3 regions of the Clostridium septicum genome follow, and region 1 is predicted to be linked to each of the others. Evidence: a T-box and tRNA genes for the amino acid it is inferred to sense, from the RefSeq annotation. Region 1 holds a T-box; the other regions hold tRNA genes.
What was found. The T-box of region 1 lies ahead of CP523_RS08695 (glycine--tRNA ligase). A T-box ahead of a tRNA ligase gene usually reads a tRNA of that ligase, here a tRNA-Gly.
Positions count from the first base shown of each region.

Region 2: it encodes a tRNA-Gly, which carries the amino acid that the T-box ahead of CP523_RS08695 (glycine--tRNA ligase) is inferred to sense. The anticodon was not compared.
Region 3: it encodes a tRNA-Gly, which carries the amino acid that the T-box ahead of CP523_RS08695 (glycine--tRNA ligase) is inferred to sense. The anticodon was not compared.

Region 1 is NZ_CP023671.1:1,950,296-1,953,572, reverse strand. It holds gene CP523_RS08695 (glycine--tRNA ligase) at 1-1,389, opposite strand, end outside; T-box leader at 1,439-1,607, opposite strand; tRNA gene CP523_RS08690 (tRNA-Asn) at 1,758-1,832, opposite strand; tRNA gene CP523_RS08685 (tRNA-Asn) at 1,865-1,939, opposite strand; tRNA gene CP523_RS08680 (tRNA-Asn) at 1,971-2,045, opposite strand; gene lysS (lysine--tRNA ligase) at 2,315-3,277, opposite strand, start outside.
Region 2 is NZ_CP023671.1:2,093,988-2,097,264, reverse strand. It holds tRNA gene CP523_RS09505 (tRNA-Lys) at 1-55, opposite strand, end outside; tRNA gene CP523_RS09500 (tRNA-Gly) at 59-132, opposite strand; gene CP523_RS09495 (hypothetical protein) at 198-872, opposite strand; gene CP523_RS09490 (hypothetical protein) at 1,073-1,483, shown strand; tRNA gene CP523_RS09485 (tRNA-Gly) at 1,589-1,663, opposite strand; tRNA gene CP523_RS09480 (tRNA-Leu) at 1,679-1,762, opposite strand; T-box leader at 1,887-2,098, shown strand; gene thrS (threonine--tRNA ligase) at 2,202-3,277, shown strand, end outside.
Region 3 is NZ_CP023671.1:2,559,464-2,562,740, reverse strand. It holds gene CP523_RS11795 (ABC transporter ATP-binding protein) at 1-104, opposite strand, end outside; gene CP523_RS11790 (ECF transporter S component) at 365-964, shown strand; gene CP523_RS11785 (alpha/beta-type small acid-soluble spore protein) at 1,218-1,400, shown strand; gene CP523_RS11780 (alpha/beta-type small acid-soluble spore protein) at 1,471-1,653, shown strand; gene CP523_RS11775 (alpha/beta-type small acid-soluble spore protein) at 1,729-1,911, shown strand; tRNA gene CP523_RS11770 (tRNA-Gly) at 1,972-2,046, opposite strand; tRNA gene CP523_RS11765 (tRNA-Lys) at 2,097-2,172, opposite strand; tRNA gene CP523_RS11760 (tRNA-Gln) at 2,176-2,250, opposite strand; tRNA gene CP523_RS11755 (tRNA-Arg) at 2,256-2,332, opposite strand; tRNA gene CP523_RS11750 (tRNA-Arg) at 2,373-2,449, opposite strand; gene CP523_RS11745 (amidase domain-containing protein) at 2,573-3,277, opposite strand, start outside.

The DNA of each region.
Region 1 (3,277 bases):
AAATTCTAAGCTCTTCGCTATGAAAGCTTCTAAATCTTCTATCTTAATTCTTTCTTGTTTCATTGTATCTCTATCTCTTATAGTTACAGCATTATCCTCTAAAGTTTCAAAATCTATTGTTATACAATAAGGGGTACCAATTTCATCTTGTCTTCTATATCTTTTACCGATACTTCCTGCATCATCATATTCTAAATTAAACTTTTTACTTAAATCTTCATATACTTCTAAGGCCTTTTCTGATAACTTCTTTGAAAGTGGTAATATAGCTGCCTTATATGGAGCTAATGCTGGATGTAAATGCATTACTGTTCTTATATCTCCACCTTCTAATTCTTCTTCATCATATGCATCAACTAAGAATGCTAAGGCAACTCTATCAGCTCCTAATGATGGCTCTATAACGTATGGTACATATTTTTCATTGTTTGTCGGATCTAGATAGCTCATATCTTGACCTGAATGTTCTTGATGCTTTGTTAAGTCATAGTCAGTTCTATCTGCTATACCCCAAAGTTCTCCCCAACCAAATGGGAATAAATATTCTATATCTGATGTTGCATTTGAATAGAATGATAATTCTTCTTGAGCATGATCTCTCATTCTTAGATTCTGTTCTTTAGCTCCTAAATTCAATAAGAACTTCCAGCAGTAATCTTTCCAATATCCAAACCATTCTAAGTCAGTTCCTGGTTTACAGAAGAATTCTAATTCCATTTGTTCAAATTCTCTCGTTCTAAAAGTAAAGTTTCCTGGTGTTATTTCATTTCTAAAAGACTTACCTATTTGAGCTATACCAAATGGAACTTTTTTTCTTGAACTTCTTTGAACTGATTTAAAGTTTACAAATATACCTTGAGCTGTTTCTGGTCTTAAGTATATTTCATTTTTAGCATCTTCTGTTACACCTTGGAAAGTCTTAAACATTAAATTAAATTTTCTAATGTCTGTATAGTTCATTTTTCCGCACTTAGGACAAACTATATTATTCTTCTCTATATATTCTTTTAATTGCTCATTACTCCAACCATCTGCTGAAGCTACTTCTACACCATTTTCAGTCATATGATCTTCAACTAGTTTATCTGCTCTAAATCTAGCCTTACAATCTTTACAATCCATTAATGGATCAGAAAAACCACCAATATGTCCTGATGCTACCCAAACTTCTTTATTCATTAATATTGCACAGTCTACACCTACATTATATGGACTTTCTTGAACAAATTTTTTCCACCATGCTTTTTTAACGTTATTTTTGAATTCTACTCCTAGTGGACCATAATCCCATGAGTTTGCTAATCCACCATAAATATCTGATCCTGGGAATATGAATCCTCTATTTTTGCAAAGTGCCACGATTTTATCCATAGTCTTTTCTACTGCCATCTTTCATACCTCCAATGTTTTAATATAAAATAAAAAAAGCCCTTAGACCTAAAGGGACGAAATTTCAATTCCGCGGTTCCACCCTTCTTGGCTTGAGCCCAACTTTCTAAATCATTACATTCAAAAGCGCCATTCATTTTAATTTAATAACGATTCACACCAACCATCGTCTCTCTAAAATCAAATTTAAAATTACTCTTCTTCATCATCATGTATATTTACTTATAATAATATTTTATCAAAAGAGCATTATATGTCAAGTAAAACAATAATGTAAAAACTATTGTACCCACCTAAAAAATATAAAAAAGACTTTTATAACAACAGATTTTATATCTACTCTTATAAAAGTCTTTAAATAAAAAAAATGGCTCCGCGAAGAGGATTCGAACCTCCAACCTATCGGTTAACAGCCGAGTGCTCCACCATTGAGCTATCGCGGAATATTTTTTGTAATCAACATATTAAATTTAAATGGCTCCGCGAAGAGGATTCGAACCTCCAACCTATCGGTTAACAGCCGAGTGCTCCACCGTTGAGCTATCGCGGAATATTTTTATAATCAATATATTAAATTTAAATGGCTCCGCGAAGAGGATTCGAACCTCCAACCTATCGGTTAACAGCCGAGTGCTCCACCGTTGAGCTATCGCGGAATATTGAGTACATTAGATATTATAGCACGATTTCATAATATAGCAACCCCTTTTTACAAAAAAATTTAATTTTTTTTTCAAATTATACTACTAAATCAACTATATAACCTAGCTTGAACCCCTTCAACTGCCTAATTATACTATGTTTAAGCTTTATTTATTGATAAAGTAAAATTTAAACACTAATGTTGTTATATATTGTCTTTTAAATAAAAAATAGGCTATATCAAATTAAATGTTAATTCAATTTGATATAGCTCTTTTTATACCTATTTATTTAGTTGAGGTTTCATCGTAGGGAACATTATAACATCTCTTATTGACGCTGAATCAGTTAAGAACATTATAAGTCTATCTATACCTATTCCTAATCCTCCTGTTGGTGGCATACCTGTTTCTAAAGCACTCATGAATTCTTCATCTATCATGTATGCTTCATCATCTCCAAGTTCTCTTTCCTTTTCTTGTTGATTAAATCTATCTCTTTGAACTATTGGATCATTTAATTCTGAGTAAGCATTGCATATTTCTCTACCAAATATGAACCCTTCAAATCTTTCTGTAAACTCTGAATTACCTCTCTTCTTTTTAGTTAAAGGTGAGATTTCTACTGGGTAATCACATATAAATGTTGGTTGAATCATATGCTCTTCTGCATATTCTTCAAATAACATATTTAATACTTCACCCTTAGTTACATACTTAAGATCCTTTTTGAATTCTAAGTTCTTCTCTTTAGCTATAGCTTGAGCTTCTTCATTTGATTTAATTGCATTAAAGTCTACACCTGCATGTTCCTTTACTGCATCAATCATAGTTATTCTTCTCCAAGGAGGTGTAAAGTCTATCTCTGTTCCTTGGTAAGTAACCTTAGTTGTACCATTTACCTTTTCACAAACAGAAGCAACCATATTTTCAGTTATTTCCATCATATCATTATAATCAGCAAAAGCTTGATATAACTCTATCATAGTAAACTCTGGATTATGTCTTACTGACATTCCTTCATTTCTAAATGTTCTTCCAAGATCATAAACTTTCTCTAATCCTGCTACTATACATCTTTTTAAATATAACTCTGGAGCAATTCTTAAATACATATCTATATCTAATGTATTATGATGAGTTATAAATGGCCTAGCAGAAGCTCCACCGGCTATTGTTGATAACATTGGTGTCTCTACTTCTATAAAGCCTTTATTATCTAAGAATTCTCTTATTCCCTTTATAAT
Region 2 (3,277 bases), 140 kb from region 1:
AACCCGGGACACCCTGATTAAGAGTCAGGTGCTCTACCAACTGAGCTAATAACGCATATGGAGCGGGTGATGAGAATCGAACTCACGTAACTTGCTTGGAAGGCAAGGGCTCTACCATTGAGCTACACCCGCATGTCTTACTGACAGTAATTATTATAATATACATAATAATTACTGTCAATAGTTTTTTTAATATTCTAAATAACTTCTGTGAGAGATTTCAATAAAATATCTTTAAATTTCTCACCTATACTTTTATCTTCTACTGCATTTCTACAAATTTCTAGCCACTTTTCTGTATTCACGCTGACACGTTCTTCAAATTCACTTTCTGTTGAAGTCATATAACTAGATGAAATTACAAATTCACCTAACTCTTCTGCATTTTTAAATATCTTTATATATAAAAATTCTGTCTGATCTCCATACCACGTTCTATTAAACTCTCTAACGAATTTTAATATTTCGGGAAGGACTTTTCCAGTTGGTAAATCCCAACACTTCTTCAACATTTGTAATTGCTTTGTCATTTTAACAGATTCTTCTTTAGTTATTTTCTTGCTAACTTCTGCATCTTTTATTATTTTTTCAACTGATATATTTGGTACTTTTAAAATTAGTCTATCTTTACCATAGATCCACTTATAAAAAGCTTCCTGTAAAAAGGAATATTGAATATACCCCAATAATGCTTTTTCATCTGGAAAATAGCTCCATATATTATTTAGACCATTATTCCTAGAGTAAATTAATGTGTGAATGTAAAGGCTCTTATCTGTTGGGGGTGTATCCATAAACATATGTCCTCTTATCGTTTTGTTCTCACTTATAAGATTTTCCCAGTAGTCAAAAGAGTTGTAATTATGTCTCACCTTTATCACCTTTCTTTCTACTATATAATATATTATATAGTATAACGTACCATCTTTTCAAGTTATTTCATCGCGTATTAAAGGTTATTAAAAATCATTTTTATGAATAAACATTCTGAAAACTTCCTGTTAATACCTTTGAAATTCAACTATTTTTCCCTTATAATTTATATAAGGATAGTATAAAAGGAGGCTTTGCTTTGTACCACTGTGAAATTTGCGGCGCACCAGCAGATATTCATCATATAGTCCACAAACATGAAGGTGGATACGATTTTGATTTAAATTATAAATATCTTTGTAACCTTCATCACAGAGGAAAAAATGGTCCTCATAATTGCATTGAAACTGATTTAAAGTACAAACTCGAATTACAGGATAAACTGTACAAGCTTCTTCCAAAAGATCACTATAATGCAAAAGAACTTCTAGAAATCTTAAGATTACCTAGTTGCTCTCTTAAAAGATTAATTAAAAATCTTAAGCTATATAAAGAAGGTTATCTTAAAGATGAAATTATTAAAAACCTTATGGGTGGAAAACTTTATTTCCATTCTATGTTAGATGAACTTGAACTTGAACGTTTATTTAATAATATTAATATTAGCTAAAAATTAGCTTATTATTCAATATAGAGAGACTTTAATTACCACTTTTCATTATTTTAAAAATTTATTACAACAAAAAAAGTAACACAATTAATTGTGTTACTTTTTTGGAGCGGAAGACGGGATTCGAACCCGCAACTTTCACCTTGGCAAGGTGACACTCTACCGTTGAGTCACTTCCGCAAATTATATATAATTTGGTGCAGATGAAGGGAGTCGAACCCCCACGCCAATGGCGCTAGATCCTAAGTCTAGTGCGTCTGCCAATTTCGCCACATCTGCTTATCTTATATATTAATTATATAAAATACATAAAAGAAAATCAAGATGGAAATTAACTAATTATCCTTTTATTTATATGTTGACATTAATATTTTATATCATTATAATTAATAGCAAATAATAAAAAAATACGTTGAAGAGAAGAGTAAACTAATCCTTCATTTCCAGAGAGAGAATACACTTGGTGTAAGTATTCTTATATGAACTTAGTTGAAAACCACCTCTGAGTGACTCTAATAAAGTCCGTTTTATCACGTTACGATAATTACTTAAGTGGCCTATTTTATTAGGTAATTAAGGGTGGAACCGCGGGAAGTTTTTGCTCTCGTCCCTTTTCTATATATTATTATTTATGTAGAAATTGTGATGAGAGCTTTTTTTATTTATTAAATTATTATTTTGTTTATAATAAATTACGTTTTGAGAGGAGAAAACTATTATGATTAAAATTACTTTAAAAGATGCTTCAGTTAAAGAATTTGAAGCTGGAGTTTCAGTTCTTGATATAGCTAAATCCATTAGTGAAGGTTTAGCTAGAAATGCTTGTTGTGGAATAGTTAATGGAGAAGTTGTAGATTTACGTTACATAGTTAATAAAGACTCTGATCTTGCTATTTGCACTTTTGACTCTAAAGAAGGTAAAGCTGCTTTAAGACATAGCATTTCTCATGTATTAGCTTATGCAGTTAAAAGACTATTCCCTAATGCTAAGTTAGCAATAGGCCCTTCAATAGATAATGGATTCTATTATGATTTTGACTTAGAAAAATCTTTCACTTCTGAGGATTTAGTTAAAATTGAAGATGAAATGAGAAAAATAATAAAAGAAAATCCTCCAATAGAAAGATTTGAACTTTCAAGAACTGAAGCTTTAAAGCTTATGGAAGAAGCTAATGAGCCTTATAAAATTGAATTAATTAATGATTTGGGAAAAGATGAAGTTATTTCATTCTATAAAATTGGTGACTTTACTGATTTATGTGCTGGTCCTCATATAATGTCATTAAAGTCTGTTAAAGCAATTAAACTTATAAGAAGTGCAGGAGCTTATTGGAAGGGTGACGAAAAGAATAAAATGCTTTCAAGAGTTTATGGAACTGCTTTCTTAAAGAAATCTGATTTAGATGCTTATTTAGAAGCTTTAGAAGAAGCTAAGAAAAGAGACCATAATAAACTTGGAAGAGAACTTGGAATATTCACAACTGATGAAAATGTTGGGCAAGGACTTCCTTTAATAATGCCTAAGGGAGCTAAAATAATTCAAACTCTACAAAGATGGGTTGAAGATGAAGAGGATAAAAGAGGTTATGTACTAACTAAAACTCCTTCAATGTCAAAAAATGATTTATTTAAAGTTTCAGGTCACTGGGATCACTATAAAGATGGAATGTTTGTTTTAGGCGACGAAGAAAATGATGATGAAGTTATGGCCTTAAGACCTATGACTTGTCCATTCCAGTTTGCTATTTATAACTCAGATCAACATAGCTACAGAGATCTACCTATAAGATATGC
Region 3 (3,277 bases), 610 kb from region 1:
CCTATAAATCCAAATATATCTCCTGATTCAATTTCTATAGATATATTATTTACAGCCTTTTTATTTCCTTTATATACTTTTGAATAATTAACAACTTTAAGCATAAAACACCCTCCTTTTATTCTATTTGTTATATATATAATATAACAAATAGAATAATTATTCAATACGATTTCATTAAATTTAATACCATTATTTTGAAATTTGTGTAATTTGATATTTTTTTATCAAAATTCTCTTTACAGTTTTTAATCATATGCTAAAATAAAATCGTCGGTATTCTAAAATGAAACTGAACTAAAAAAATAACAATCATTTTTACCGAATTATATCCATAAAAGGAATAAGAACGGAGGTCAATTAAATGTTAAAAACAACTGAAATGGGGAAATCAAAAAGTCATGTTAGAAAGATGGTAATGATAGCTATGTTATCAGGTATTTCTATATTTTTAGGTGTATCTGGCCTTGGATTTATTACATTACCTATATTTAGACTTACTATTATGCATGTACCTGTTATTATAGGTGCTATTTTAGAGGGGCCTATAGTCGGAGCAACTGTTGGTTTAATGTTTGGACTATTTTCAATGTATCAAAATTTTACTGCGCCAACACTTACTTCATTTGTATTTTATAATCCTATAATAGCTCTTGTCCCAAGAATATTAATAGGTATTGTAGCTTACTACATTTATAAACTTTTAAAAAATATTATAAAAAACCAGAGCATTTCAATTGGTATATCTGCAGTATTAGCAACTCTTACAAATACTATTGGTGTATTAGGTTTAACTTACATTTTATACTTAGAACAATATGCAGCTGCTAGAGAAATTTCTACTTCTGCTGTTTCAGGTACACTCCTTGCTATAGGAATATCTAACGGTATTCCAGAAGCTATAGTTTCTTCATTAATAACTATTCCTGTTGTAATTGGAATATTGAAAATAAAAAAATATTAATTTTTATAAAAAAGGACAATTTTTAATTAAAAATTGTCCTTTTTCATACATATTTACCCTACTCTAAGTTAATATTAATCATTAGTGCCAAATACATTTATGTTTTTGTCCAATATATGTATATATAAATTACTTTTACCTTTTTTGGTTTTATTTTTATAGTTTATAAAAAACTAATTTGCACAATATAATAATGCAAAGCAAAAAAGCTTAGCAAATAAAAAACTTTTAAAGTTTTAAGGAGGTAAGTACAATGGCAAAAACATTAGTTCCAGAAGCTAAAAACGGACTAGCCAAATTTAAAAACGAAGTAGCTAGTGAAATGGGAGTTCCTTTCACTGACTATAACGGAAACCTATCTTCAAAACAATGCGGTAGCGTTGGCGGAGAAATGGTTAAGAGAATGGTTCAACAATACGAATCAGGAATAAAATAATACTAATTTAAATGATCAAAAATTAAAACAAATTCAATTTTAATATTGAATATTTAAGGAGGAATTTATCATGGCAAAAACATTAGTACCAGAAGCAAAAAATGGATTAGCAAAGTTTAAAAATGAAGTTGCAAGCGAAATGGGAGTTCCTTTCACTGACTACAACGGAAACTTATCTTCAAAGCAATGCGGTAGTGTTGGTGGAGAAATGGTTAAGAGAATGGTTCAACAATACGAATCAGGAATAAAATAATTTGTAGTATAAATTCAAATATTAAAATAATAAACATTTTAATTTTTAATGTTAAAATGTTAGGAGGTTTTAATTATGGCAAAGACATTAGTACCGGAAGCAAAAAATGGATTAGCAAAATTTAAAAACGAAGTAGCTAGTGAAATGGGCGTTCCTTTTACTGACTATAACGGAGATTTATCTTCAAAACAATGCGGTAGTGTTGGTGGAGAAATGGTTAAGAGAATGGTTCAACAATACGAATCAGGCTTAAAATAATCTATCTTTAGAAGATTAACATAAACAAAAAAGAAGTGTAATTTTTTACACTTCTTTTTTTGGAGCGAAAGACGAGACTCGAACTCGCAACATTCACCTTGGCAAGGTGACGCTCTACCATTGAGCCACTTCCGCATAATTACTCAGGTATTCTGAGTTATATATTAAGTAACTTAGCATTAAATTGGTGGCTTACCGGGGAATCGAACCCCGGACACCTTGATTAAAAGTCAAGTGCTCTACCGACTGAGCTAGTAAACCTAATGGCTGGGATAGCAGGATTTGAACCTACGAATACCGCAGTCAAAGTGCGGTGCCTTACCGCTTGGCGATATCCCAGCATGTGGTGCGTGTTAAGAGATTCGAACTCCTGGCCCACGCCTTAGAAGGGCGTTGCTCTATCCAGCTGAGCTAAACACGCAAATGTTTAAATAACCTAATAAAGATTTATTAAAGTTATTTGGTGCGGCTTAAGAGATTCGAACTCCTGGCCCACGCCTTAGAAGGGCGTTGCTCTATCCAGCTGAGCTAAAGCCGCATGCATATTACGTTGTATATCATAACCCCTGAACGCATGTCTTGTCAACATATTTTAATAAAAAAATTAAAGTTCTAAAATAAAAAAAAGTCAGAATATACTAAATGTCGCAAATCATTGTTATTAACCCCTTTTTATCCTTAAATATCTAATATTTGAATATGCATATGTTGGATAATAAGAAAATAAAGGTCTATTATAATAGGGATATGAATGTGCAGATACATAAATTTCCCCTTGCTCATCTATATAAGTAATTATTGTAGAATGTGACCACATATCCTTTGATCTGCTATGTAGCTGTACTACATCTCCTAAACTTAAATTACTATTGTCCTTATTCTCAACTCCATATCCTGTGTTAACTAACCAATTTCTTAAATTTACTACTCTTATCCACGCATAACTTCCAGGTCTCCAAATTTTATCCATTGGAAGTCCCCCGTTTTTTAAACATTTTGATACAAAATTTGTACAGTCATTGCCTTGGTATTCTTCCTCTGCATCCCAATTTTCACTTGCCCACTTTGCTGCTAAATTCCCATCATATCCTGAATATCTATATACCCCCTTTTTATTTTCTTGTACTTTTGGATTACTTCTTTTATTAAAGTTATTTATATATTCTTTTAAACTAGATTTATTTTTCTTAATAATATTTATTTTATTTTCCATATATTTTTCATATGAACTAATTGTATTAACAAGCTCATCAGCTTTAATTCCTTCTTCAATAATATCTCTACTAACAAATAATTTATTATTTTTAATATTTAAGTAGATTAAATGATTATCTTTATATTTAGTTTTTACTTTTGAATTTTTATA